Regions from separate parts of the Shewanella carassii genome, predicted to be linked through region 1. Evidence: predicted binding sites of a transcription regulator. Region 1 holds the regulator's gene; each other region holds the start of a gene.

Region 1 (3,117 bases):
AAATCGTCGGGCTACTGGGCCCCAACGGGGCGGGCAAGACTACCACCTTCTATATGGTGGTCGGGCTGGTACAGAGTGACAAGGGCCGTATCTTTATCGATGAAGACGAGCTGACCCTAGATCCCATGCACCTGCGTGCCCGTAAAGGCATAGGTTATCTGCCACAGGAAGCCAGTATCTTTCGCAAGTTGTCGGTACATGACAACATCATGGCCGTGCTGCAAACCCGTAAGGAGCTCAACAGCGACGAGCGCGAGGAACAGCTCGAACAGCTACTGGAAGAATTCCACATTACCCACATACGTGACAGCCTGGGGATGTCCCTCTCCGGCGGTGAACGCCGCCGAGTGGAAATCGCCCGGGCGCTGGCCGCTAATCCAAGGTTTATTCTGTTGGATGAGCCGTTCGCCGGTGTGGATCCCATCTCAGTTATCGATATCAAAAAAATCATCGAACAGCTTAAGTCCCGCGGTTTAGGGGTGTTGATCACAGACCACAATGTTCGCGAAACACTCGACGTTTGTGAGCGAGCCTACATAGTCAGCCATGGACAGTTGATTGCCGAAGGCACACCCGCTGAAATCTTGGATAACCAACAAGTACGCGCTGTGTACTTAGGCGAACAATTCAGGCTATAGTTAGGATCATGTCATCCGGAGGGAATTCCGGGTATTATAGCCTGTTATTATTGAATTTTTTCATTGAAAAATAACGAGTAGGGATTAGCGGTATAATGAAAGCGTCACTCCAGCTCAAACTGGGTCAACAGTTGACCATGACACCTCAGTTGCAACAGGCCATCCGCCTGCTGCAACTGTCGTCCCTTGAGCTGCAGCAGGAAATTCAGGAAGCCTTGGAAGCCAACCCCCTCTTGGAGATGGCCGAGGACAGCCAGGACGACCCCATTGACGCCCATAAAGAAAACGACAGCAGCGAACTAAGTCCCCAGGAAGTCGATGGCTCCACGGTAGAAACCTCAGAGGCACTGAGCAATGAATCTATGCCGGATGAGCTGCCTATGGATACCACCTGGGATGAAGTCTTTACCGCTGCCAGTGCCTCAGGGCCGGCCATGGGCCGTGAAGATGACATGCCCTTCCAGGGAGAAACCAGCGAAGGTCTCTACGAACACCTGGAGTGGCAAAAGAACCTGACTCCGTTTTCCGATACCGACGACGCCATTGCCACCGCCATCATAGATGCCATCAACGAACAGGGCTATCTGACCCAGAGCACAGAGGAGATCCTCGAAGCCATGGGCAACCCTGAGATTGAACTCGATGAAGTCGAGGCGGTACTCAAGCGGATCCAGCACTTCGATCCTGTCGGCATCGCCTCCAGAGATCTGCGCGAATGCCTGCTGATCCAGTTACAGCAGTTCAACGCCGACACCCCACATCTGGCCAATGCCCGCTTGTTGATTGACGAACACCTGGATCTCATTGCCGCCCGTGACTTCCGCACCCTGATGCGCAAGACCAAGCTCAAGGAAGATCAACTGCGTGACGCCATCAACCTGATTCAGAGTCTCAATCCCCGTCCCGGCTTGCTGGTGCAGCCGATGGACGAAGAATATGTGATCCCGGATGTTAGCGTCTGGAAGAAAAATGGCCGCTGGGTCGTGGAACTCAACCCGGACTGTATGCCCAAACTCGGGATCAACCAGCAGTATGCTGCCATGGCCCGCAGTGCCCGCAGCCAATCAGACAGCCAGTTTATTCGTGGCCATCTTCAGGAAGCCAAATGGTTTATCAAGAGCCTGGAGAGCCGCAACGACACCCTGCTCAAGGTGGCCAACTGCATAGTGCAGTTCCAGCAGGGATTTTTCGAATATGGTGAAGAGGCCATGAAACCCATGGTGCTCAACGATATCGCCGAGGCGGTCGAGATGCATGAATCGACCATCTCTAGGGTCACCACTCAAAAGTATATGCATACCCCCAGGGGAATATTTGAATTGAAGTACTTCTTCTCCAGCCATGTCGGTACCGAAGATGGCGGAGAATGCTCTTCCACGGCGATCAGGGCTTTTATCAAGAAGCTCGTGGCAGCGGAAAACCAGAAGAAGCCCTTAAGCGACAGCAAGATGGCGCAGCTTCTGGCAGAACAGGGAATCAACGTTGCAAGACGCACCATAGCCAAGTATCGCGAGGCTATGATGATACCACCGTCGAACCAGCGTAAGAGTTTATAAATCCACAGTTGGAATTTGGAGGAATATTTCTATGCAAATCAACCTGACAGGACATCACATCGAGATCACCGACTCACTACGTGACTACGTGGAAAGTAAGTTTTCGAAACTTGAACGCCATTTCGAACAGATCAATAATGTGCACGTTGTGCTCAATGTACAAAAAATGCAACAGATTGCCGAAGCCAAGATCCACCTCAATGGCGGCGAAGTCTATGCTACTTCTGAACATGCCGACATGTATGCCGCCATCGACGTTCTGATTGATAAATTGGATCGTCAGGTCATTAAACACAAAGAAAAGCTGACAAAACACTAACGATGGAACTGAGTACCATCCTGCGGCCGGAGTGCACCACCTGTGCCACTCCGGGCAGTAAGAAAAAGGTACTGGAGCTGATTAGCGATCTCGCCAGCGCCCAGTACCCCACCCTTTCCTCTCAAGCGATTTTTGAAAGCCTATTGGCCCGCGAAAAGATGGGGAGCACAGGTATAGGTAATGGTATTGCGATTCCGCATGGCCGGCTGCCTGATATCACAGAGCCGATTGCCGTGCTGGTCAAATGCGAAGAGCCTATCGCCTTCGATGCCATAGACAACCAGCCGGTGGACATACTGTTCGCCCTCCTGGTGCCCGCCGAACAATGCCAGCAACACCTGAGTACTCTATCCGCCATGGCTGAAAAGCTCAGCGACAAGGCGATACTCAAGCAGTTGCGTAAATCCAGCGATGCAACCGAACTCTACCAGGTGATCACAGGATGAAACTCGCGATAGTCTCAGGCCGCTCCGGTTCCGGAAAATCCGTTGCCCTCAGGGTACTCGAAGACCTGGGTTACTACTGTGTGGATAATCTGCCCCTGCCCATGATAGGCAGCCTGTTGGATAACCTCCGCGGCAGCAATGATCTGGTTGCCATCAGC
Region 2 (3,117 bases), 810 kb from region 1:
TGGCGCAGGCTCTGCAGGTGAGCCGTAACGCCTCCAGCCTGACCTATGACGGCAAAGGAAAGACTTCAACCATCGCCACCTTGGGTAACGATCTCAAGGCTTGATTAAAGCCCCATTCCTGTTCTGTTGCTTAAGCTTATTGAGTAAGTTTGGCTCCTTGGAGCGACCCACGCTACTGTGCCCCTAGCCTTCTCCTGATTCAATACAGGGCGCTAAGGCCAAGGGGCAACATTCAAGATACCTTCCCAAACGTATCCCCTGATCTCAAATCGGCAAGGACTCTTAAGCCATAAAAAAGCAGCTAAACCAAGCTGCTTACGCCAATTAATCTAAGGAAAGTGCCATCACTCTCTACAAAAGAGAACACCACCAAGCCTTATTGGCACCTTCCTAAAAGTAAGTGATCTCTTTGACTCGTTGCGGACGATTTTGCTGCTGATACAGATCCCACACCCGGGCGAAGTCCAGCTCCAGCTCTGTCACATAATGATCTCCGGCCGGATAACTACGCACGACCTTGGCACCACGGATCACCCCGGAAACAGAGGCCTGAATATTATCGCCCTTCAGCATCCAGTCACTGACCTTACTGTCGGCCGATAAACGCTGACCATAGACTTGCTCGGCCAGCTCCCGATAGGCAGCTATCTTGGATGCTTGCATCGCCATCAACACCTTTTGCGACTGTTCCTTGGCCGGTTGGCTGGCCAGCGGAGCATAGCCTACTGCCGTCAACTTGGGAAAACTGCCCGGTGCCTCCGTCTCCCACTGCACATATCTGTCTTTATCGGCACAGCCACTGAGAATTAACGCTAATGCCAGCGTGGCCAATGACAAAGTGTTACTCCAATACTTCATTACTTATCCCCCACTATCCGGCCCTTGTCTTCACCACGGTTTTCGTAGCGATAGAGCAAGCCCTCTTTTGACACCACCTTATTGGATGGCGCCAGGTAGCCCGGCAATTCCTGCTCCATTATCCGCGCCGTGGCCGCCGAAAGCACCCGGTTGTTGCTAACACTGACTATCCGGCTATTGAATAGCATCTCGCCTTTGGCCTGGCTCATACTGGTGACCAGTACATGCTCCACCGCAATATTGCTCGGCAGTTTTTGCCAGTCACGAGTAAGGATGAAATCCCCCTGTGGCGTGACCCGCACCGCATCGGCCAGGTTCAAATCGACCAGATTAAAGCCCTGTTGATGAAAGGCTGTCATCAACCCTTGCTGCAGTTGTGAAGCCAGTGCATTGCTGCTCTGCATGTCCTCCACCATCACAGGCGTCATCACCAGTAACGGCTGGGTCGGCTTAAGGGCATCGTTGTGAGCTACCAACTCATCAACCAACTGCTGCGCCAATAGATTGACTGGCACAGGTTGCGCAATGTCGGCTCGCGGTTGCGGCGCAGTCATGCTGCAAGCCGGCAACAAGAGTAAAGGCAGAATACACAGGGCTTTATACATAATATCCATCCCACTGACGCCCGAGCGGGCAGTTAACTTTATTTTGGAGTCCGGCGTAAACCTTATTCTACCTGGCTTAACGGCCATATTAGGCGGCGCTTGACACTGAGTATTGAGCCACTCTCTAACGGCGGTATTTACCGAATTAACAAGGGCACCAATCCATTCCCACCGCTTCATTGGGATACGCAATCCCCCGCCAAGGCAGCTCATCAAAGTCGATTGGCCGGGCTCCATATTCCTTGGCTAAAGCTATGCAAATAAAATACCAACCAAGGGTTATGTAAAAATAGAGCTCAATTCGGATGACCTCTAACGGCAAGCCTTTATGCTTAGCCGTTTTTGAAAATTCTTGCTTCAGAGCTATCCGGCGACGGTTTAAGCATGTCAAGTGAATAGCACCGGCATTAGGTGGCTTAAAATATCAATATCCGCCAATGACGCTTATCAGCGCAGAACGACCATCGCAGTATGACCAGATTGAGACGACCCCAACTATGCAATCACAGGAATGCAACCCTTATGATTAAACCTTAGTGATGTAGCACTGTCCCAATCCCAACCACCGGCTTGGGTTGAGCCTCTCATGCCTTATCGGCAAATTCTTGCCGCTCTTTAGCTTGGCTCTTTCAAACAACTGCTTGGCTCTCACAAACAACACCGTAAGCCCTCCCCTCTCACTGGCATAAAATTTGAATGCCAAGCAATACCAGTTTAAGTGGTGGCAAAATTCCGTCACCCTGACTCCTATTTTGAGGAACCGCCTTATGAGATTGCCCCCCTTGCTCTTGCTGCCGCTGCTGGGCATCAGCCTGAACGCCATGGCAGAGTGGACCGAGGCCCGAGGTGAAGCCAAAATAATCAATGGTAATCTGACCCAGGCACGGGAAGCGGCAATGGACAACGCCATCAACATGGCTCTGCTCTCCCGTGGCGGCAGTTTTCAATCGACCCAGAGTGTCAGCCAGGGGCGCTTGACCCAAAACGATTTCAGCCTCTCCAGTCAGGCGCAGATAAGCAGTGTCGAACTGGTCAGCGAACTGCGCCAGGGAGACAAGCTCAAGGTGGTTATGCGGCTCGATATTCTCGATGGCCCGGATAACAAGTGCCAAAGCTCGGCCATCAAGGCCGCTATCCTGGTGCCACAGGCCAGTATTAAGGACAGAAGCCAACTGCGTTATGGTCAGTTGGAAAATTTCCAGCAAATCCTGTCAGAGCGGATAGCGGCAACGCTGGATAAGCAATCCTCCACCAGCTTTGCCCACCTGCACGCCAAAGAGCGGCTGGATATCAAAGAAGAGCTTATCAATATCCGGGGTTACCGTTTGCCGACCTGGATAAGTGAAATTACCGACAGCCAGTATCTGTTGCTGCCGCAAATCATAGATATCTCCACCGAACCGGCCGAGTCCGGCTTTATGGGCCTGTGGGACAGCGAGCCTCAGCGACTGTTTCAGCTGCAGCTCAGCCTCTATCATGGGATCAGCGGCGAGCAGATCTGGTATCAGAACTACAGCATTTCCGCGCCCTGGGAGTTTGCCAAAAATGAATCCGTCCCTCCCAACAGCGACAGATTCTGGCGTGCCAGTTACGGGCAGGCCATAGATAAGGTGCTGGCCAATGCCAGTAAAGATATCGATATGGCACTGGCCTG
Region 3 (3,117 bases), 2.0 Mb from region 1:
GATAGCTGGCGAGATAAACCACCCCAAGCCCACTGACAGCGGCAGACTTGAGCGCCGGCGCATTGTCGACTCTGAAATTACCCGAAACCCCTATCTCACAGTAATCATCGCCCTTCTTGAATTGCCAGACGCTGTGCTCATGCCATTCACCGTGGTAAACCAAACAGTTGTGCTCCACCAGCTGCTCCGGACGAGCCGGCATACCGTGAGCCGCAACATACCCGGGGGATGCCACCAGCAGGAACTGACACTTCATCAGCGGGCGAGCCACCATTCCCAGAGGCAGTTGCTCTGACATGGTCAGCAGCAGATCCAGGCCTTCACTGACCACATCAACCTTATGGTCCAACAGGCTCACCTGCAGCTCGAGATCCGGATGACGGGTCATAAACTCGGGCAATGCCGGAATAATATGCATGGTGCCGAATGACTGGGAGATACCTACCTTGAGCACGCCTCGAGTGGCATCATTGAGGTTGTGCACACTGGCCACCGCCTGATCCGCATCCCGGAGCAGTTCTTCCCCCTGCACATACAGCAGATTACCGGCTTCGGTGAGGCTTAAGCTACGGGTCGTTCGCTGGATCAACTGGATCCCGAGTTTATGTTCAAGATCGGCAACCTGGGTACTGACCTTGGATTTGGATATTCCAAGCCTACGCGCCGCGGCACTGAAGCTGCCGGCACGGGCGACATGAGTGAAAATAGCGATAGGTTCTAACAGTTCTAACATGAAAGTCGCCTTAAGCCGTTTACAACACTGGTAAAAGCTTTCCTGGAAAAGCGACGGGCCTCACCGTCAAGACCCCATAATGGGGTGTGGGCTGCCGGGTTTTGGAAAGCGCACTGGGTAGAGTCACTGAGTCCTGACTTGGGTGCCAGTTTGATTATTTTTGCGAAGTATACCAATTCTTTGTTATTGACTCTAACCCAAGGATAGCCTTGAGCCAAAAAAACCGCCGCAGTGATGACATAATCGACAGACAACCAATAAAAAACCCCTGTATCAAGGGAGGGGAAGATACAGGGGGAATCACCAGCTTAAATCTTATTGCTGCAGTTCAACCTTGCCGGACAGTACCTGGAATTCGCCCAGCTCAGGGATCTGCTTGCGTAACTTGTCTTCCAGCACCAGCAAACGTTGGAAGTTGTCGCAAAGCGCGTCGGCTCTCTGCTCCATCTCCTGGGCGCGAGACTCCATTTGCACTTCAATATCCTTGCCCATCTTTTCCATCTTCTGGCTGAAGGCATTGATCTTCTCATCAAAGGTTTCGCCCTCACCTGACATCATGGCGCTGCCCATGGCCATCATCAAACTGCCTAGCGACTGCTGCACCAGTTGCTCTATCTCTTTGGAAAACTCATCACCAAAGGCGTTTTCCAGCGATTCTTCAGTGGCCCCGAGGAAGTACTGGTCACCATTGCGATGAGCCACTTCATAGACTCGCTGTTGCAGACTGCCCATGGTTTCATCCAACTTGGCACCGGCGGCATCACCCAAGAGTGGTGTCAGAGCCATGCTCACGGCCTCGCTCGCCATGGTGACGGCATCGTCCACCAAAGAGATGACTTCGGGTAACTGCTGAGCCATGGCATCCGAGTACTCGTTGACAAGCTTGCTCTGCTCGGCATTCAAGGCCACCTCTTCACCTTCCACATAGAGGCGACCCGGCTCAATTCGATAGTGTTCTTTCCCTTGATTACTGACGCTCAGCTTCTTGGGTTCCAGTGAGATGTCGTAGTTGAGCGACATCTCGCATTGCTCATCTCTTGGCTCAAAGTTGATCGCCATAGCAGGCGCCGCCGCAAACAGTGCACACACCAAAGATAATCCACCAATCGCTTGTTTCATTCTGTCTTCCCTCTCGTTTTAATCTGCCGAGTAAACTTGGTTACCGCTTATGGCTCAGAATAGAGCAGACTTTGTGCCAAAGTTATAATTAACTGATACTAAAGGAATTAACATCAAGCAAGGCTGTAAAACATGAAAATCCACCATCTGCGAGTGGCAAATTTTGCCAACTTGTAGCCGTTATGATGAATAAGACACAAGAAACCAAAGAAAGGTTTAACAGGAAATACTCTCGATGGCCTAGACTATTCCCTTTCTTCACTGCATTCGGGATTAAAAGCCATAATCGCCGCTGCGCCAGCAGCCTGAAGTCGTGGAGCAAGTGCATCCATGCACAATGGCCAGGTCGCCCCTTCGAACCAATTGGCAACAATGCCTGCGACGGCTCCAAAGGGGACCTGGTGCAATTCTGTGAGAGTTAACTTGTTTGAAGCGACCTATATGCCCGCAGACATACACCTCATTTTCAGGCACAGGCGGAACTGTGACCGTCGAAAACAGGGCCGAATTTTGTTCCAGACAAATTCGGTATTTCCTACGTCCCTGTAGGTCAGATGTTTTCGTCGAGGCTACCACCGTATTTGTTCCAGACAAATGTCGGCATACACTCCATCCATGGAGATAAGGGACGTATTCACAACAACCTCCCTGTTTAACGGCCAGCTCGACATCCCTGCCTCGGCTACGCCAATTTGCAACAACACCTGCGGCGGCTCCGAAGGGGAGTCAGTGCAATTCTGTGAGAGCTAACTTGTTTGAAGCGACCTATATGCCCGCAGACATACACCTCATTTTCAGGCACAGGCGGAACTGTGACCTTCCGAGCCAGGGATGGCGAGGCAGAGCTTACAGGGATGTACTCGCAGCGAGTCACAGGATCGCCTGTGCATAAGCCTGCGGCAGGCAATGGGATACATCCGTCGCCGGAGGCCCTGCCAATACTAATTAGTAACTTTTAGCTGGAAGCTATGATAGCCGCTGTGCCAGCGGCCTAAAGTCGTGGTGCAAATGCATCCATGTACAACGGCCAGTTCGCCATCCCTGGCTCTCGCTCGTAGCCAGTCGCTACGCTACACTCGCCAAACCACACCGGGCAAGAGGCTTTGCTTGTCCAAAGCCCCTTGCATCCCCAAGGACACCCCGACGTAGCCGAAATCCCCGCTGGCTTATGAAACAAATTGGCTACACTCAGGACTCGCCAAACGCATCCATGCATAAGGGCCAGCTCGCCTTCCTTGGCTCGCGCTCATGAACTTGTCGCTTCG
Region 4 (3,117 bases), 2.1 Mb from region 1:
GCCAATTCGGCTTGCTTACTCTCTCCCCCGACCCGGTAAAGGTAGTAATAGGTCGGAATTTGGGTCAGATATTCGATACGGCCGCGCAGATCCCAGCCGCGGCGGAACAGATCGCTGTCCGGGCTGGAAAGCTCCTCGAGGGCGGCAAATTCGGCCTTGGTTGCTGCGGCCATCTGCAGTTCATCACAGGCTTGCCACTCGGTTTGCCAACGGATCACCCGCTTGTGATCGCCGTTGAAGGTCGCGGGAATGCGATAGAGTGGAATGGGTAGCAAGTTATCGCCGCTGCGCAGCGGCGAGCACATATGCACATAGCTGGTATAAAGTAGCTGCCAACTTGGGGGCTCCAGGGTGCTGACCTCGGAATTGATATCCTGACCTATGAGCTTTTCCTTGGGGGCCAGCAGTTTGGCCTCGGTTAACTGCTGCAACGCCTGTTTGGCCCAGGGACTGTTGTGCCTGTTGGCCAGACTGGTTTCTTCCGGTAGCAGCAGCCTGACTCTGAACTCCCCGTCCCTAAAGGCCACCGCAAATTCGCGCCCCAATACCTGACCGTTGGCCCGCCAGGCTTCAAGCAGGGTATTGATGGCTTTTTCTGCGGCGCTGATAGTGGTGTTGGCAAAGCATTCAAACCTGAGTTCGCAGACAAACATTATTGCTGGCCCTCAAGCTTGGCGAGTCTTTGTTGCAAGGCCGCGAATTCTTGTTTCAGTTGTTGCTGTTCCTGGCGTAGCTGGCTGATTTCCTGCTGGAGAACTTCTACTGTGGTGACAGCTTGTTGTGGCACGGTTTCTTGCAGTTGAGGTGCGTCTTCAAGCAGTTTTTCCCGTTCACACTCTGGCAGGGATTTGAAACGCTGCAGACCTTCAACCAGCAGTGGCATTGGTAACTTGTTGCCGAGTCTTGCCTTAATCAGTGCCAGAGAGGGAGTATGGCCGCTTTGGGCTACTGCCGCCGCGGCGGCCATGACCTGTTCCAGTGGAGTGGACATCTTGGTAAAAAACCTCACATTTTCGCGAATAGCTACATAGTGCAGCAGTTGTTTGCTTTATCATTTTGATATTTATCAGTTTATTTGTTGGCCTGCATGTTGCATAGCGTTTGCTGCATTTGCTTAACAAAAGTCAACATTTGATAAATATAACAAGGAGTGACAATGAACAAGTTATTACTGCCACTGATGGGGATTGCAAGCTTAGGGCTTAGTGCCTGTGTGGTCAATGTCGGCGATCACGAAGCCAACTGGGATGAAAAGGAGTCCTGGCAGCTGCAGCAACAGCAAAATCAGCAACAACTGGCCAAGTTGACTCTGGGGATGGATCAGCAACAGGTGCAGCAGCTCATGGGGCAGGCCGACTTTAATGAAGCCTTTCTCTCCAATGATCAGCAAGTACAGGTACTATTTTACCGTACCCGCCACAGACACAGTGATGGCAAGACCACCAAGGATGAGTGCACCCCCTTGGTGTTTCGCGATCAACAACTGATTGGCTGGGGCGATAAGGCCTACGCGCAGCTGTAATTCACACTCATCCCAATTTCAATCAACTCCTGAGCTGGGCGTCCAAATGGTCTATGGTGTCTGACCATTGGGCGTCCTCGGCCAGAGCCTCTGTTAAAAAAGTGCGCTGCGCTTCATTCCAGAATGGTGCATCCACCAGTTTGACTCCCTCGGGGATAGAATGTGTGCCGATAAAGCCTTCTATCGCCTTGCTGCTGCTGGGGAGTCCCAATTGCTCAAATAAATGGGCCAAGTCTGTGTGGGTGGTATCCATATTCTGACCTCCAGAAGTCCTGACATATATTGCCAAGGTGATGAGTCACGGGTGAACAAGCCTTCATAAAACAGATAGTAAGCCTTATTCCTTTCCCTTAGCTTATACCAATCGAACCGCAGATCCATTGCTTTAAATCGGCAGAGCTTAATATCTCTGTGTGAATGTTGCCCACGGCAGTAGTCGAACGGCCTGATAAGCAAAAGATTGTACTTTGATCCAAAATTGTTAAATTGGAAACTACCCTTTTGGCTGACAAGGACAACAACAAATGGAAACCCAGACTCCCGATTCCCTGCGTGCCGTCTACCTGACGGCAGAAGATTTGCGCCTGGCCGCATCAATTCTCTATAACGCCTATCACGATGATGCGTTTTTTCAGCAGACCTTGCCGGCTGCCAATGCCGCCGAATATGAACAAAAGCTCAGAGCCGCAATTCGTGAAGAGCTCAATGAGCTTTGGCAACAGGAGCAGCCCCTTATTGGGTTGTTCGATGCTGAGCGCTTGGTTGGGGTTGCCTGCGTGGTGACCTCATCACTTCCCCAGGGGGAGGGGCGCTATTGGCATTGGCGTTTGAAAATGCTGCTGGGGACAGGCTGGCAATCGACGCAGAAGTTGATGCAGAAGGAGAATTCAATTCTGGAGCACCTGCCGGCTACTGAATACGGCATTATACAGTTCATTGCTGTAGCTTTAACCGAGCAGCGCAAGGGTTATGGCAAGTTGCTCGTCCAGGCGGTATTGGGTTGGTGTGATGAGCAGCCGGAGCTGGAAGGGGTTGGAGTCTTTGTGACCGAGGATGGCCATTCTCATCTGTTCCGAGAGCAAGGCTTTGTACCTGTGGTTGAGCTCAATATAGGGCAGTTAACCGGAGAGTTGCTCTTTTACCACAGTCATACCGATGATGACGTCTACCAATAACAGGAGTTAAGAGTGGAGCAAAAGTACAAGAGTTTTGCCGAGTTTTATCCTTTCTACCTGTCGCAGCATTCCGATCCCGTATGCCGAGGTTTGCATTATCTAGGTTCGACCCTGGTATTGCTTATTCTGTTATTCAGCCTGGTTAGTGGACAATTTGTATGGCTCTTGGCTCTGCCTGTGGTGGGTTATGGCTTTGCCTGGATGGGTCACTTTGGTTTTGAACACAATAAGCCGGCGACCTTTCAATACCCAGTCTACAGCTTGATGGCTGACTGGGTCATGTTGGCCCAATTTGTCAGTGGTAAACGTCGTTTCTGAGTGTTTTTGGTTATTTACCAGTACCAATGTGAGACATGTCTCACAAAGCTGTGCGACAAACATAAGCCTTATTGGCTGTTCTTACTGATGAATAATTAAATA

The links. The regulator sigma-54, encoded in region 1, starts transcription at its own class of promoters, with help from an activator protein. The targets are predictions, from matches to a motif close to GTTGGCACGNNNNTNGNNT.
Region 2: a site for sigma-54 is predicted at 1,718-1,736, ahead of K5621_RS07055 (FlgO family outer membrane protein). Genes of this name have one in related genera too.
Region 3: a site for sigma-54 is predicted at 1,915-1,933, ahead of K5621_RS14335 (YggN family protein). Genes of this name have one in related genera too.
Region 4: a site for sigma-54 is predicted at 1,078-1,096, ahead of K5621_RS14185 (DUF3192 domain-containing protein). Genes of this name have one in related genera too.

The regions. Positions count from the first base shown of each region.
Region 1 is NZ_AP024618.1:731,093-734,209, reverse strand. Features, by position in the region: gene lptB (LPS export ABC transporter ATP-binding protein) at 1-638, shown strand, start outside; gene K5621_RS03470 (RNA polymerase factor sigma-54) at 734-2,194, shown strand; gene hpf (ribosome hibernation promoting factor) at 2,226-2,513, shown strand; gene ptsN (PTS IIA-like nitrogen regulatory protein PtsN) at 2,516-2,959, shown strand; gene rapZ (RNase adapter RapZ) at 2,956-3,117, shown strand, end outside.
Region 2 is NZ_AP024618.1:1,542,804-1,545,920, reverse strand. Features, by position in the region: gene K5621_RS07065 (flagella synthesis protein FlgN) at 1-104, shown strand, start outside; gene K5621_RS07060 (LPP20 family lipoprotein) at 391-858, opposite strand; gene K5621_RS07055 (FlgO family outer membrane protein) at 858-1,472, opposite strand; gene K5621_RS07050 (flagellar assembly protein FlgT) at 2,231-3,117, shown strand, end outside.
Region 3 is NZ_AP024618.1:3,160,916-3,164,032, forward strand. Features, by position in the region: gene K5621_RS14330 (LysR family transcriptional regulator) at 1-733, opposite strand, end outside; gene K5621_RS14335 (YggN family protein) at 1,049-1,852, opposite strand.
Region 4 is NZ_AP024618.1:3,135,225-3,138,341, reverse strand. Features, by position in the region: gene K5621_RS14195 (Zn-ribbon-containing protein) at 1-653, opposite strand, end outside; gene K5621_RS14190 (hypothetical protein) at 653-991, opposite strand; gene K5621_RS14185 (DUF3192 domain-containing protein) at 1,157-1,522, shown strand; gene K5621_RS14180 (DUF2789 domain-containing protein) at 1,545-1,775, opposite strand; gene K5621_RS14175 (GNAT family N-acetyltransferase) at 2,047-2,697, shown strand; gene K5621_RS14170 (Mpo1-like protein) at 2,710-3,015, shown strand.